Regions from separate parts of the Saccharibacillus brassicae genome, predicted to be linked through region 1. Evidence: riboswitches for the same ligand, from Rfam matches in the RefSeq annotation. Region 1 holds a riboswitch; the other holds the start of a gene.

Region 1 (7,757 bases):
AAGCACATACCCTTCGGGCGAACCCGGACGGCGGTAAAACGCGCAGAAACGGCAAAAAACGTCGCACACATTCGTATAGTTGACGTTGCGTCCGATGACGAACGTCGTGATCGGATCGGGGTTTTTGCGAATCATCAGTTCGTTGGCGGCATGTCCCAGCTTCTCGATCTCGTTCGTTTCGTACAGGGCGATCGTATCCTCGACGTCGAGACGTCCCCCGTTCAAAGCTTTATCCAGTATTTTGTCAACCGCACTCATTGCATGCAGCCTCCTTTGTGAAAATAGGTTCAAATAAAGTGAGTCGTATCCGTTCGGGCCGTACTGCACAATCTCTATTTTGAAAAGTTAAAATTTAATCGGGCCCTGCAATACAACTAATCCTATCACACTTTACATAAGAATTAAATATGAGCGAACTTCGATACGCCGGCAAAAAGCAAAAACCGGTCCGCCGAAGCGGACCGGTCTGCTGCTTGACGCCGTTAGGCGAGCAGCACGGCGATCAGCGCGATCAGCGCCGGCACCGTCTGAATGAACAAAATTTTGAATTTGGCCGTAGCCGCTCCGTAAATGCCGGCGACCATTACGCAGACGAGGAAGAAGATCTGGATATGCGCCCCCGCTTCCGCGTTCGGATACAGCAGGCCGAACACGAGCCCTGCCGCCAGAAATCCGTTGTACAGTCCCTGATTGGCCGCAAGCGACAACGTCATGTCGGCAAATTTTTGCTCCAGTCCGAACGCTTTCATCCCGCGCGGCTTGTTCCACATAAACATTTCCAGGACCAGAATATACACGTGCAGCAGCGCGATCAGCGCTACCAGGACGTTGGCCACCCATTCCATCGCATTCCCTCTTTTCTTCTGAGGCTTTTGCCTATTTCCATTCATTGTAACAGAAAAAAGAGGTTGCTCCCTTTAGCGAAGGAAAGTTAATCGGCCAGCGCCTGTTCCAGGTCGGCGATCAGGTCGTCGACGTTCTCCAGGCCGACCGAGAAGCGCAGCAGGCCGTCGGCAATGCCACGCTCAAGCCGCACTTCGCGCGGCATCGCCGCATGCGACATCATCGGCGGATACGACAGGATGCTCTCCACCGCGCCCAGGCTGACCGCCACGAGCGGCAGCTTCACGCGGTTCAGCAGCCGTTTGGCCCGCTCCTCGGAGCCGACGTCGAACGACACGACCGCGCCGTAGCCGGTCGACTGCCGTTCGTGGATGCCGCGGCCCGGATGCTCCGGCAGGCCCGGGTAGTAGACGGCTTCCACGTCTTTGCGTTCGGACAGCCAGTGCGCAAGCCTGCGCGCCCCGATCTCGCTGCGTTCCATGCGGGCGCCGAGCGTCTTGATGCCGCGGATCAGCAGCCAGCAGTCCTGCGGCCCGAGCACCGTGCCGAGCCCGTTTTGCAGCTTTTTGAGCTGCGCGGCCAGCTCCGGCGTGCGCGCCACCGCAAGGCCGGCCAGCACGTCGCTGTGTCCGCCGAGGAACTTCGTCGCGCTGTGCAGCACGATATCGACGCCCTGTTCGATCGGCCGCTGGTAATACGGCGTCATGAACGTGTTGTCGACGAGCGTGAGCAGGTCATGCTCTTTGGCCCAGTTCGCTACCGCGCCGACGTCGGTAATCTTGAGCGTCGGATTCGACGGCGTTTCCATGTAGACGCCTTTGGTATTCGGACGCAGCGCCGCTTTGACCTGATCGAGCTCCGTCATGTCGACGAAGGTCGTCTCGATGTTCATGCGGCTCAAAATGGTCGTCAGCAGCCGGTACGTGCCGCCGTAGACGTCTTCCGTGACGATCAGGTGATCGCCGGCCGAAAAGATCATGAGCGCCGCGGAAATCGCGGCCATGCCGGACGCGAATGCGTAACCGCCGGCTCCGCCTTCGAGCAGCGAGATGTAATCTTCGAGCGCCTGGCGCGTCGGGCTGCCGGAGCGGCTGTAATCGTACTGCGGTGGATTGTAAATGTCGAAATGGTGGAACGTCGACGCCTGGTAGATTGGCACGCTGGACGCGCCGGTCGCCGGATCGATCTCCGCGCCGAAATGGATCAGCTTCGTGTCGAAATGCCGGTCTTTGAGCGCCTGCGCCGCTTCTTCGGGCGTTTGCAGCTGCCGGGGCGCGGCCGCGGCCTGCTCCGGCGTGCGTCCTTGCGGCTGCGCCGTTTTCTCCGTGCCGGTCTCCAGACTGTCGCCGCTGCCGTTTTTGCCGATAAGTCCGTCGTTCCCGGTATTTTCGTTATTCCCGTTGTTTACGTCGGTCATATTAAGCTTCCGCCCCTTCCGTCTCGTTCAAAGCCGCCTGCAGCGCGCCGCCGAGGTCCGCGATCAGGTCGTCGATATGCTCGATGCCGACCGAGAAACGCAGCAGCTTGTCGTCCACGCCGATCGCGTCGCGAATTTCCTGCGGAATATCCGCGTGCGTCTGTATCGCCGGATACGTCATCAGCGACTCGACGCCGCCCAGACTTTCCGCGAAAGCGATCAGCCGGATATGACGCAAGATCGGATCGATCCAGCGCGCGTCTTTGACTTTGAACGAGAAAATACCGGTATTGCCGCTCGACTGCCGGTTCTGTACGTCGTGTCCCGGATGCTCCGGCAGACCCGGATGGTAGACGGCTTCGATCTGCGGATGCTGCTGCAGGAAACGCGCAAGCGTCAGGGCGTTGCTCTCGTGCCGCTCCATCCGCAGCGCCAGCGTCTTCATGCCGCGCATTAATTGGTAGGAGTCGGTCGGGCTCAGCACCGCGCCGATTGAATTGTGGAGGAAAAACATTTCTTCGGACAGCTCTTTGCCTTGGGTCACGATCAGGCCTGCCAATACGTCATTATGCCCGCCCAGGTATTTGGTGGCGCTGTGGACGACGATATCGGCGCCGAGTTCGATCGGACGCTGGAAAAACGGCGTCAGCAGCGTGTTGTCGACGATCGTCAGTATCCCGTTCGGCTTCGCCCAGTCGGCGACCGCCTTGATATCGGTGACCATCATGAGCGGATTGGTCGGCGTCTCGATAAACACCGCTTTGGTATTCGGCGTGCGCAGACGCTCGATGCCTTCGAGATCGTTCGTGTCGACGTAGGACGCCTTGACGCCGAACCGGGACAGCACGCGCTCCAGCAGGCGGTACGTGCCGCCGTACAGGTCGAGCGAGACGATCAGATGGTCGCCCTGCCCGAACAGCGCAAACACCGTCTGCAGCGCGGCCATGCCGGAACTGCACGCGAAACCGGCGTCGCCCGCTTCCAGCTTGGCCGAAGCTTCTTCCAGCACGCTGCGGGTCGGGTTCTTGGTCCGGGTATAGTCGAAGCCGGTACTCCGGCCGAGCCCCGGATGCCGGTAAGCGGTCGAATGGTAGATCGGGAACGTCACGCCTCCCGTCTGCGGGTCTTCAAGCGAGCCGATCTGCGCAAGCGCGCTTTCGATTTTGAGCTGTCTGTCGTCCTTCATGGTCATTCCTCCTGAATGGATCGTGGATTGAGTGAGTGATTCAGATGCCGGCGCCGTAGTCGCTGAACGATACTTCTTTGGTCAGGTCGACCTGATCGAACGGAGTCTCCTGGTAGACGTAATAGTTGAGCCAGTTCGAGAACAGCAGATTGGCGTGCGCTCTCCAGGAAGACAGCGGCTTGCGGGTCGGATCGTCGTTCGGAAAATAGTTTCTCGGAACCGGGATATCCATCCCTTTGGCGATATCGCGGTCATATTCCCATTTGAGCGACAGCGGATCGTATTCGGAGTGGCCGGTAGCAAAGATCTGCTTGCCGTCGCGGGTCGCGACCAGATAGACGCCCGCTTCTTCGGACTCGGCCAGAATCTCGAGTTCCGGGCTGCGCAAAATATCTTCCCGCTGCACGTCCGTATGGCGCGAGTGGGGCACGAAGAAACATTCGTCGAAGCCGCGCAGCAGCTGCACGTTGGTCTTGTTCATCGTATGCGGGAAGACGCCGAAGCATTTGTCCGCCAGCGGAATTTTGTTCACGCCGAAGTGATGGTACAGGCCGGCCTGCGAAGCCCAACAGATATGCAGCGTCGAAGTGACGTTCTTCTTGGACCACTCGAAGATCTGGCGAATCTCGTCCCAGTAGCTCACCTGTTCGAATTCAAGCTGCTCGACCGGCGCTCCGGTAATGATCATGCCGTCGAAGCGTTTGTGCTTGATTTCGTCGAACGTTTTGTAAAAAGTGTTCAGGTATTCTTCCGACGTGTTCTTGGACGTGTGCGAACTCGGGTACAGCAGCACGACGTCCACCTGCAGCGGCGTGTTGCCGATCAGGCGCAGCAGCTGCGTCTCGGTCGTCTCCTTCGTCGGCATCAGGTTCAAAATCGCGATGCGGAGCGGACGGATATCCTGACTGTACGCCCGGCTCTCGTCCATGACGAAAATATTTTCCTTCAGCAGCACTTCCATGGCGGGCAGATTATCGGGTACTTTAATCGGCACTTTCCATTCACTCCTTTTTACGTTTTGACGTTTGACGTTGAATGTGGACACGGGTGTCGTGCGATCGAGCATTCGGCAGCCGGAAAAGCGTTTTTCGGCACGAAAGTGTACCAAAAAGACCTTTCCGGGCAAGCCGAGAAAGGTCTATATAAAGCTAGCGCCTCTCTCATCTGTCAAGTTACCGGATGCGCGACGCTAAGATCGAGGCTGATCGACTCGTGCCTCGTCTCTGTTCGCACGGCGTGCCGTGACGACAAGGGCTGATCGACTCATGCCTCGTCTCTGTTCGCACGGCGGGCCGTGACGACAAGGGCTGATCGACTCGTGCCTCGTCTGCGTTCGCACGGCGGGCCGTGACGACAAGGGCTGATCGACTCGTGCCTCGTCTCTGTTCGCACGGTAACTTGCAAGAATTAGCACCGTACGACAAAGTCGCCGGTTGCCGGGTTTCATCGGGCTAGTCCCTCCACCTGCTCTTGATAAGATTCCACTGAAATATTCAATTGTCGAATTCCCGACCGTTTCGCCGGGATAACGTTAGATTCAATTATACACATTTTATGCATTCAAGCAAGAAGCGGGCTGTATCGATTTTCTTCATCTACAGTTTCGCCGCGGCGGAGCCGATAACGTAAGCATCCCTTGTCACAAACAAGACCTTGAAAGGCCCTAGGGTGCAGGTTATACTTAACGAGGGTTTTATGAAAACAATTTTGAAAACAAGAGGTGACTTTCAGATGGACGGCGACCCGAGGCCCAAGCGCGAGAGAACGCAGCACGCATCCGACAATCGAAAAAACGGCCGACCGGCGTCAATGCCTCCATGTATGGAAGTTAACTGACCGGCCGCCGCCTTAAGGGCTGAACTGCCGTTCAACCGTTTAAGGCGACGCCCGTTCCGGCGACGGCCTGTTTTTTCCTGCGCTCTCCCGCGAATTCGAGACTATTTCACCAGACGAGCGATCGTCTCATTTCGAAGGAGTTGAACCGCATGAAAATCCGGCATGTCAAATACGGCGTTTTTACGCTGATCGAAAATGAAAACCTGACCGACACGCTCACCCCGCCCGAAGAAGGCTTCTACTGGATCGATGCCGATCTCGACGACGTGACGCTGCTCCAGCTCACGTTCGGCCTGCACGATCTGGCGGTCGAAGATATGCTCGGCGAGGAAGAACAGCGGCCGAAAATCGAAATTTACGAGAACCACTATTTTACCGTCGTCAACAGTATCCGCTTCGACAACGAAGAGATCTTCATGCGCGCGCTGAACATCTTCCTCGGCCGGCATTTTATCATTACGGTGACCCGGCAGAAGATTCACGAACTCCGCACGGTCAAGCCGATCATGTGGGAAGAAGAAGTGCATACGCCGGACCGCTTCATGTATCTGCTGATCGACCGCGTCGTCGACAACTTCTTCGCAGTCGGCGACCGGATCGAAGACCAGATCGAGCAGCTGGAAGAAGATATCCTGATGAATACGAAGCGCACGCATCTCAACGACATCATCGGCCTGCGGGCGGAGATTCTCTGGCTCAAGAAGGTACTGGTGCCGCAGCGCGAAGTCATCAATATTCTGAACAAAAAAGACCTGCGCCTGATCGACGACGAGCTGCAGAAATATTTCAGCGACATTTACGAAAATACGGTCAAAGTGTCCGAAGCTTTCGATACGTATCGCGATCTGATGGGCAACCTTCGCGAAGCGTACCAGTCCAGCATTTCCAACCGCGCGAACGAGATCATGAAGGTGTTCACGGTCATCACGACCATCTTCATGCCGCTGACGGTCGTGACGGGCATCTACGGCATGAACTTCGACCATATGCCGGAGCTGCATTGGACGTACGGCTACCCGATGGTCATCGCGCTCATGGTCGTGCTCGGCTTTACGATGTACCTGCTGTTCCGCAAAAAAGGCTGGCTGTAAGTTCGGCGCCTTCCTGCATCGACCCGTTCCGCATCCCCCCCTATACGCATACAAAAGGGCTGTTCCCGCTTCCGGCATCCGGAGCTTGGAACGGCCCTTTTTGGCGATCCGCGGCGCAGGCGGAAGATTAAGCCTGACGCCTGGCGTCCGAAGCCGGGTTCAACCGGCGTGCGTGCCCCGCTTGCGGCCGGAAGCGGCCGGCGCCGCGGACGGCTTAGGCGCGATCACGACTTCCGGCGCCGATTCCACCACAGCTTCGGCAGACGCTCCCGGCGCAGACTGCCCTGCCGGTTCCGGCGTCATCGCCGCTTCGGCTTCGCGGCGCTCCGCGGCCCGGCGACGAAGCATGCGCAGCATCCGCAGCTGCTCGTACAGAATCTCCAGGCCCGGTTCGCTCGGCGGTTCTTCGCCGTATACTTTCTTCAGGACGGGCTTGAGAAAAGAATCGCCCAGTTCAGCATACGCCTGCATGACGGCTTCGCGCTGCTCCTGCGGCATCAGCTGCAGCTCGTGCTCGATTACGGATTCCAGGTCGTATCCGTTCTTCTCCAGCGATTCCATCATGTCGATCAGCTCGCGCCGATCCAGACCGCTGGCCTCGCTGATCTGCGACAGCGAAGAACCGACCTTGGCGGATTCCAGCAGCAGCCGCGTCGCCCGGACCCGTTCGGCTTCGCGCTTGAACTTGCGCTCTTTGCCTTTGTACGTCCACGCTTCGAATTCTTCTTCGTCCAGGCGCCGCTCCACCCAGTCGAGCGGAAAAGCATGCTTGCGCTCCAATGTCCGCGTATGTTCCAATACCGCTTCGCCGTAACGCTGCACGGTGTTCTCGCCGATCCCCGGCAGCTCGCGCAGCTCTTCCTGAGTCCGCGGCAGGAACGCCGCAATGAGCCGCAGCGCGCGATTGGTCGCGATCAGATACGGCGCCCGGTGCTCTTCGGTCGCCCGAACCCTGCGCCAGGCGGCCAGCCGCTGGTACAATTCTTCGTCGGCGTTCAGTTCGCTGTAGCAGATCAGCCTCTGCGTGAAGCGGCCGCGCTGGCCGGCTTCGAGAAATTCCTGAAACGTATCCCGGATCACCGGCCGATACCCTTCGGCAAGCTTGGCCGCCAGCCGGTGGCGGTACACGGCCAGCATCTCGTTCCAGACCGAGCCTTCGTACCAGATTTCACGCTCCGGCCGCTTTTCCCCCGCGGCGTCTTCTCCGCTCCAACCGCTGATCCACAATCCGTCTTCTTCTTCGATCCAGACCTGGGCCGACTCGGTTTCATGCTCCTTTTCAATTTCCAGCCGCTTCAAAAATACGATCGTCATTTCGTTTCCCTCCGTTGTGTCGCGCGGCGTCGACAAGTTTGCAGCGAAAACGCAAAAAAGCACCCCTCCT
Region 2 (7,757 bases), 2.7 Mb from region 1:
CATTTGAGAGGAGCTGACCATAATGAGTGAAAGTACACAACTCGACATGTATGATGAAGTTCTGGACGTGCTGGACAAACTGCGTCCTTTCCTGCAGCGCGATGGCGGAGACGTTGAATTGGTTGACGTTGAAGACGGCATCGTGAAGCTGAAGCTCGTCGGCGCTTGCGGCAGCTGCCCAAGTTCCACGATTACGCTGAAAGCCGGTATCGAACGCGCCCTGTTCGAAGAAGTCGAAGGCGTAAACGAAGTTATCCAGGTCTTCTAAGACGGACCCCGGTTCGTATACAAGATTTCGCTTAGGCGAACATGGAACGAGAGCGTCGAATCTTCGGATTCGGCGCTTTTTGTTTGTCTTTTTAAAAAAACAACGGATCTCACCAAAAAAAGTCCCGTTCTCCATCAGGAGTCCGGGACTTTTGGTGTGAATCGGCAGATCGGGAACGACGGTTCAGAGGTTCGCGCTTAGAAAGCGGGAATGATCTCGCCTTTGTATTCTTCTTGAATGAACGCTTTGGTATCTTCCGAGTTCAGAGCCGCGATCAATTTCTTGATGGCGTCGGAATCTTTGTTGTCTTGACGGGTAACGAGCAGGTTCGCGTAAGGTACGTCGCTGTCTTCTTTGAACAGGGCGTCTTCGCCCGGGGACAGGTCGGCTTCAAGCGCGTAGTTGGCGTTGATCATGCCCAGGTCGACTTCGTCGAGCTGACGCGGAATCGCTGCGGCTTCGATCGGCAGGAACTTGAGGTTCTTGGTGTTCTCTGTCACGTCGCGCTCGGTCGACGTGATGTCCGCGCCGTCTTTGAGCTTGATCAATCCTTGTTTTTGCAGCAGCAGCAGCGCGCGTGCCGTATTGGTCGGATCGTTCGGGATGGCTACGGTCGCGCCGTCGGCCAACTCGTCGATCGATTTGATTTTTTTGGAATAGCCGGCGAACGGTTCGATGTGTACGGAAGCGACGCTGACCAGGTCCGTGCCGTTTTTCTCGTTTTGCACGTCGAGGTACGATTGGGTCTGGAAGAAGTTCGCGTCAAGCGATTTCTCGGCCAGCTGCGTGTTCGGCAGGATGTAATCCGAGAATTGGACGATTTCCAGGTTCACGCCTTCTTTTTCCAGCGCAGGCTTGATGTGTTCCAGAATGACGGCGTGAGGGACCGGAGAAGCGCCGACTTTGAGCGTGACCGCTTCGGTCGAAGCCGCGTCGCCGGAACCGGCAGCGTCCGTGCCTGTCGAAGCCGTGGTACCGCCGCTGCTGTTGCCGCATGCGGCCAGCAGAGCGACGAGCGCAAGCGTGAGTACTGCGAGAATCCATTTTTTCATTGTGTTTCTCCCCTTTTGTTCGCTATTTTATGTTTTATTTCCGGGTAAAATGAAGGACCAGACGATCGCCGATCATCTGAATGATCTGTACCATCAGCACGATCAGCACGAGCGATACGAGCATGACGGCTGTCTCGTAGCGGTAATAGCCGTAGTTGACCGCAAGCGTGCCGAGGCCGCCGCCTCCGACCAGCCCCGACATGGCGGTGTACGAGATCAGGGCGATGACCGTGACGGTGAAGCCCGCAATCAGGCCCGGCAGCGATTCGCGCAAGATGACTTTGTACACAACCTGCCACGTGGAAGCGCCCATCGACTGGGCCGCTTCGATCACGCCGCGGTCCACTTCGCGCAGCGCGGTCTCGACGAGCCGTGCGAAGAACGGGGCGGCTCCGATGACGAGCGGCGGAATCATGCCCCGTACGCCGATCGAAGTGTTGACGATTTCCTTCGTGATCGGAATCAACGCGATGATCAAGATGATGAACGGAACCGAGCGCAGGATGTTGACGATCACCGACAGGATGCTGTACAGCACCCGCAGCACGTACGACGACGACCGCGCCCACAGGAACAGCACGATGCCGAGCGGAAGGCCGAGAAGCAGCGTGAACAGGCTGGAGTAGCCGAGCATCTGGAGCGTTTCGACCGTGGCTTTGCCGAACTCTTCCCAGTTGACTTGCGAAAAATCGAGTTTGCCGTTCATTGCAGTTCCTCCACTTCAAGCCTTTGTTCGGTCAGGCGCCGCAGCGTGTTGTCGATCGACGCGGCGTCGCCTTCGAAACGGACGACCAGCTGCCCGTACGGCGTTTCCTTGATCCGCGAGATCGTGCCCTGCAGAATCGCGAAGTCGACGCCCGTCTCCTTCACCGTCTGCGACAGCGTCGATTGATACGTCAACTCGCCGATAAACGTCACTTTGACCGTCCGCGAAGACGGCACGTGCACGGCCCGGATCGCTTCTTCGAACATCTCTCCGCCTTCGGATTCGCGCTTGATGAACTCCTGCGTAATCGTCTCTCTCGGCTTGAGGAACACGTCGATAACCGGCCCCTGCTCCACGATAATGCCGCCGTTGATAACGGCGACCTTGTCGCAGATACTCTGGATGACGTGCATCTCGTGCGTGATAAGCACGATGGTCAAGCCCAGCTTGCGGTTGATGTCGAGCAGCAGACGCAGGATGGAATCCGTCGTCTGGGGATCGAGCGCCGACGTCGCTTCGTCGCACAGCAGCACGCGCGGGTTGGGCGCCAGCGCCCGGGCGATGCCGACCCGCTGCTTCTGCCCGCCGGACAGCTGCGCCGGATATTTGCTCGCGTGTTCGGTCAGCCCGACCAGTTCGAGCATCTCGTTCACCCGGCGGTTGATCTCCGTACGCGATTTGCCTTCAAGCTTGAGCGGAAAAGCGACGTTCTCGTAGACGGTCGCCGAAGACAGCAGGTTGAAATGCTGGAAAATCATGCCGAGCTTGCGGCGTTCGCGCTGGAGCTGCCTCTTGCCGAGCCGGGTAATGTCCGTCTCGCCGATCCAGACCGAACCGCTCGTCGGCTGCTCCAGACGGTTGATACATCGGATCAGCGTGCTCTTGCCGGCTCCGGAATGGCCGATGATGCCGAAGATTTCCCCTTGGGCGATCTCCAGATTGATGCCGTTCAACGCCGTCATCGTCTTGCCTCTCGTGGTATAGGTCTTAACCAAATTTTTGATGGTGATCACTCGGCTGGTCCTCCTAGCTGTCTAAAATCGCTTGTGTGTCGATTTGCCCACTTTAGGTTACGCGCTGTCGCCTTAAAGCCGGCGGGTATTCGCGGCGCACACCCGTTCTCCATGCCGGCCGCGCTTGCGGATCTAACCCGTGTATACCGCGGCTTGATAAATCAAAAAGCCCTTTTTGATAGACAAAAAGGGCTCGCATCGTATGCGGAAAGTCACCTTCTCATCTCCCAGAACCGTGGCTTGCGTTCTGTAGGAATTAGCACCATGACACCCTGCGCCGCACGTCTTCTTCGGACGTTCGCCTGCAGGATCGGTTGCCGGGCTTCATCGGGCCTGTCCCTCCGCCTCTCTCGATAAGAAAAATCTGAGATATCTAATTGGAAAGCTGGGGATTACGGAAATTCAAAAGAACCGAACCGAAATCCTTCACTCAGTATATTCAGTTTGGCACGTTTTGTAAAGGTCTCGCATGAAAATTTTCATCGCTTTCGGTCCGCCGGTTTGTCTTGCCGCCGCGGACAGATCCGGCGTACAAAAAAGAAGCCTCCGCAGAGACTTCTTGGCCGTACGCGCCTTCGCGCAAATTAGCATGCCTCCTGCGCCGGCTGCCCCGCCGGGCGGTTCATCCGCTGCGCGGGGACTGCCGGGCACTCAGGCTTGCGCCGTTTTCTTGACGCGCACCGACGTTTCTTCCCTGGCCGGAATCCGGCTCAATTCCCAGGTCCGGATACTCATGAAGCACAGGAACGCGAACAGGAAGTCCGTAATAAGCGTGTGCAGCATCGGAGCGAACATGTAATATTCGCTGCCGAGCGCAACGAGGTTGAGAATGCCACTGAGCGGCAGCGCGATCATCAGCACGATGACGATGATGCCCAGCTTGCGGATGTCCGGAATATGCGAGTAATTGCGAACCGCCATATGCCCGACGATCAGTACGAAAATGAGCAGCAGCGCGGACGCGATATGCAGCACGATCGACATTTTCGCCAGTTGGGTATGGCTGACCAGCGCACCCGTATAGACGACCGCATACGTGAACGCTGCCGAGAACACGGTCAAATTGCGCGTGCGCTTGCTGACCCGCTGCGCGGCGGGCGGCTCCTGGTAGCGCTCCAGGCTGCCTGCCCGGCGCACCGACAGCGCAAGCACGAGCGCGCTCGCGAACGCGATCAGCGCGAATCCGAAATGCAGCGCCATGATCGGCGGCGACTGCGAGAAGACGACAGCCAGCGCGCCCATGACCGCCTGCACGATGACGAAAAACGCCATGATCGCGGCATAGATTTGAAAATCGCGCCGTTTGCGCGCCCAGATCAGAAACGCCACGAGCGTGGCGAGCGCCAGCAGACCCGCGATGCCGGCCGTCAACCGGTGCGTGTACTCGATCAGCGAACCGATCGTGGTGCCCGGCACGAACTTGCCGTGGCAGAGCGGGAATTGGCGTCCGCATTCCAGGCCGGACCCCGTTCTCGTCACGACCACGCCGTTGAACGAGACGAGCAGCATGATCATGCACGATGCGTAGCTCAGCCATTTCAACACTTTATATTGCAAAAGTCTCACCGCCGATTCGAAAAGTAGTGGAGGGCATTCCCGTGCCGCGAACCCCGCAGCCGCCGAAATGCCTTTTCCTTTTATTATACCGGAAATGTATCCGGGTTAAGAATTGTCTTTGTGACAAAAAATGTTCAAATCGACGGCAAGTTTCCGGCTTATTGCCGGATTCCGTATGACCTTTATCATTGATGCCGGGGATCGAAGCCCGCACGCAGCAAAACGCCCGCCAGGGCGGCAGGCCGAAGCGGGCGTTTGCGGGATCAGTTCTGGCCGGCCAGTTGGCCGTGCACGGCGGCGGCGCGGTCGAGGAAACTCTCGATCTCGGCGCGCGATTTGCGGGCTTTGTTCACGAAGCGAATCAATTCCTTGCCGTTCGAAAAAGCGACGAAGCTCGGAATGCCGAGAATGTTCAGCTCGCGGCTGACCGCCTCGACTTCTTCGACGTCGACCTGGATCAGCTTGAGCTGGTCTTTGCGCTGTTCTTCGACTTCGGGCATGAACGGATCGATAAAGTGGCAGTCTCCGCACCAATCGGCGCGGAATACGGCTACGGTCAGTCCCGGACTTGCGATCTGCCGATCGAAATCGGCTTGGGTACGAATTTGTTCCATGCGAAATCTCTCCTTTGATGTTTCGTTATTCGGGCATCAATGCCGGTCTGTTTATTTTACCCCAATTTCGCCCGGGAATCATCCGCGCTGAAGGCGCATCAGCGGACGCAGCGCTTTTTGCAGCGGACGCGGGTACGAGCCCAGTTCGTCGCGGCGGATGACCCGCAGCACGACAAGCAGCACCAGGTAGATCGACGGCACAATCAAGCCGACCGCGCAGCAGGCGATGAAGAACGCCAGGCGGGCGTGCATGAACGCGCTCATCCAGCTGCCCAGCTCGCTGAGCCCGAAGCTTGCCGCGGCGACGACCATGCAGGTCGCGATGAAGGCCGGCCAGCGGCTGCCCAGCACCGAGAACGACACGATGCCGCGCAGCGTGTGCAGGTTAAGCAGCGTGATGACGAGGAAGCAGACGCCGGTCATGCCGATGATGCCGTAGATGCCGTAACTGCCGAGCAGCGGCGCAAGCGCCAGGCTGCCGGCGATTTTGACGACGAGGCCGATCGCGACGTGCACCATCGAGCGGCGGGCCAGGTTCATGCCGAGCAGCATCGAGTTGCTGACCATCATCGTAATCTGGAAAATGGTGCCGAGCGTCAGGATGGCGATGATGCCGGCGCCGTCCAGCGTACTGAACAGCAGGCCGTTGACCGAATAGGCGGCGCAGCCGAGCGCCAGTACGAGCGGCATGCCCGTCAGCGTCGCGATGCGCATCGCAAGCGTCACCTGCTGCTGCAAATGCTGCGTGTCTTTGCGGGCGAACGCGGCCGAGATGATCGGAATCAGCGACGTGCTGAGCGCGATCGCGAGAATCGGCGGGATGCCGGCGACGCTTTGGGCGCGGCTGCCGAGGATGCCGAGCTGCATCGTCGCCATCGCGTCGCCGATCTGTCCGATGAGCAGCGGCTTGACGATCGTCGTGTCGATGAAGTTGATCGCCGGAACGGCGAGCGCCGTCAGCACGATCGGAATCGACAGTTTGAAGATGTCGCCGTAAATGCGGCTGAGCGGAATAGTCTGATCGTGACGGTTGATCAGCGTCCGGCCTTTTTTGCGTTCGTTCTTCGACAGTTTCAGCGAAGCGAACAGCATGATCGCGAACGCGCCCAGGCTGCCGAGCACGCCGCCGAAGGTGGCGCCGGCCGCGATCGTCTCGCCGGGCTTGTCCATTTGCAGCAAAATGTAGGCCAACAGAATCGCGGTGAAGACGCGGGCGACCTGCTCGATGATCTGCGAGACGCCTCCGATCGCCATCATGTTGCGGCCCTGGAAATAGCCGCGCATCATGGCGATCGTCGGGAACAGGATCAGCGCCGGCGCAAGCGCCCGGATAGCCGGGGTCGCTTGCGGCAGCTCGATCAGCGCCGTGTACCACGGCGCGAAGATGTACAGCAGCAGCGTGATCACGACGCCCATCATGCCGGAGAACAGCAGCGCCGCATAATAGATGCGTCCCGCTTCCTGCGGCCGGTCGAGCGCGTAGCGCTCCGAGATCATCTTGCTGAGCGTGCTCGGAATGCCCGCCGTCGCGACCGTAAGCAGCATGAGGTACACGTTGTTGGCGGCGCTGAACGACGCGTTGCCGACGGGTCCGAGCATATGTTCCAGCGGAATCCGCTGCCCGAGCCCCAGCACCCGGGCGACGAGCGCGGCCGCCGCCAGAATGAGCGTCCCTCTGATAAATGATTCCTTTTTCGACAAAACCTATTCCCTTCTTTCTCCCGCAAAAAAAGCCGCAAGCGGCTTCCTTACACGATCCATATGATGAAGACGACAATCATGACGACCTGCAAAATGCCTTTGACGAGCGTGCTGCTGAGCAGCCCGATCAGGGCGCCCCAACCTGCGCGCAGCGCCTGCTTGAAGTTCGATCCGTGAATCAGCTCGCCGATCACCGCCCCGATAAACGGGCCGAGAATGAGGCCGAACGCCGGAATGACGAACGGGCCGAGAATCAAGCCGACCGTGCTGAGCTGGATCGACAGCTTGGAACCGCCGAACTTCTTGGTCCCCCAGGCTCCGACGACGTAATCGGCCACGATCAGCGCCACGAAGATCACCGTCTGGATGATCCAGAACCAGACCGTCAGCTCGCCGAACGAGAAAAACCAGCCGTAGACGAAGAAAGCGAAATAGATCGCGACCGCTCCCGGTAAAATCGGGAAAATCAAGCTCGCCATGCCGACGATAAACAGCGCGACCACAAGTACCCAACCCAGTATATCCAATGCGACCATGCCAGGTCCTCCTATGCTTTTCGGTTAGTGTCGCCTGTCCTCAAGCGGACGGGTCGTCTTCGCGCCGGATCTTGGATGCGGGCGTCTGCGACGCCGCGGCCGCCGGCTCGGCATCGTCGAATTCCTTGCCGCCAAGCATGTACTCGCGAATGACCTGCACGATGCCGTCTTCGTTGTTGCTCGCCACGACCACGTCGGCCGTCTGCTTGACGGCGTCCTGGGCGTTGCCCATCGCGACGCCGAGTCCCGCCGCTTCGATCACCGCGATATCGTTCAGGCTGTCGCCGACGGCGATAACCTGCTCCATCGT

The links. A riboswitch is a leader RNA that binds a small molecule or an ion and turns the genes downstream of it on or off. The one in region 1 is predicted to bind S-adenosylmethionine.
Region 2: it holds a riboswitch for S-adenosylmethionine, as region 1 does, so the genes downstream of both, FFV09_RS06535 (methionine ABC transporter ATP-binding protein) here and metA (homoserine O-acetyltransferase MetA) in region 1, are expected to answer to the same signal.

What each region holds. Positions count from the first base shown of each region.
Region 1 covers NZ_CP041217.1:4,254,118-4,261,874, reverse strand. Annotated here, with positions in the region: gene mqnC (cyclic dehypoxanthinyl futalosine synthase) at 1-258, opposite strand, end outside; gene FFV09_RS17675 (DUF1304 domain-containing protein) at 483-845, opposite strand; gene FFV09_RS17670 (aminotransferase class I/II-fold pyridoxal phosphate-dependent enzyme) at 932-2,260, opposite strand; gene FFV09_RS17665 (PLP-dependent transferase) at 2,262-3,446, opposite strand; gene metA (homoserine O-acetyltransferase MetA) at 3,487-4,440, opposite strand; SAM riboswitch class I at 4,820-4,926, opposite strand; gene corA (magnesium/cobalt transporter CorA) at 5,432-6,373, shown strand; gene FFV09_RS17650 (HRDC domain-containing protein) at 6,533-7,687, opposite strand.
Region 2 covers NZ_CP041217.1:1,591,637-1,599,393, forward strand. Annotated here, with positions in the region: gene FFV09_RS06520 (NifU family protein) at 23-268, shown strand; gene FFV09_RS06525 (MetQ/NlpA family ABC transporter substrate-binding protein) at 466-1,320, opposite strand; gene FFV09_RS06530 (methionine ABC transporter permease) at 1,355-2,026, opposite strand; gene FFV09_RS06535 (methionine ABC transporter ATP-binding protein) at 2,023-3,039, opposite strand; SAM riboswitch class I at 3,257-3,399, opposite strand; gene FFV09_RS06540 (COX15/CtaA family protein) at 3,691-4,596, opposite strand; gene FFV09_RS06545 (thioredoxin family protein) at 4,860-5,210, opposite strand; gene FFV09_RS06550 (putative polysaccharide biosynthesis protein) at 5,289-6,911, opposite strand; gene FFV09_RS06555 (DUF456 domain-containing protein) at 6,959-7,438, opposite strand; gene FFV09_RS06560 (Cof-type HAD-IIB family hydrolase) at 7,488-7,757, opposite strand, start outside.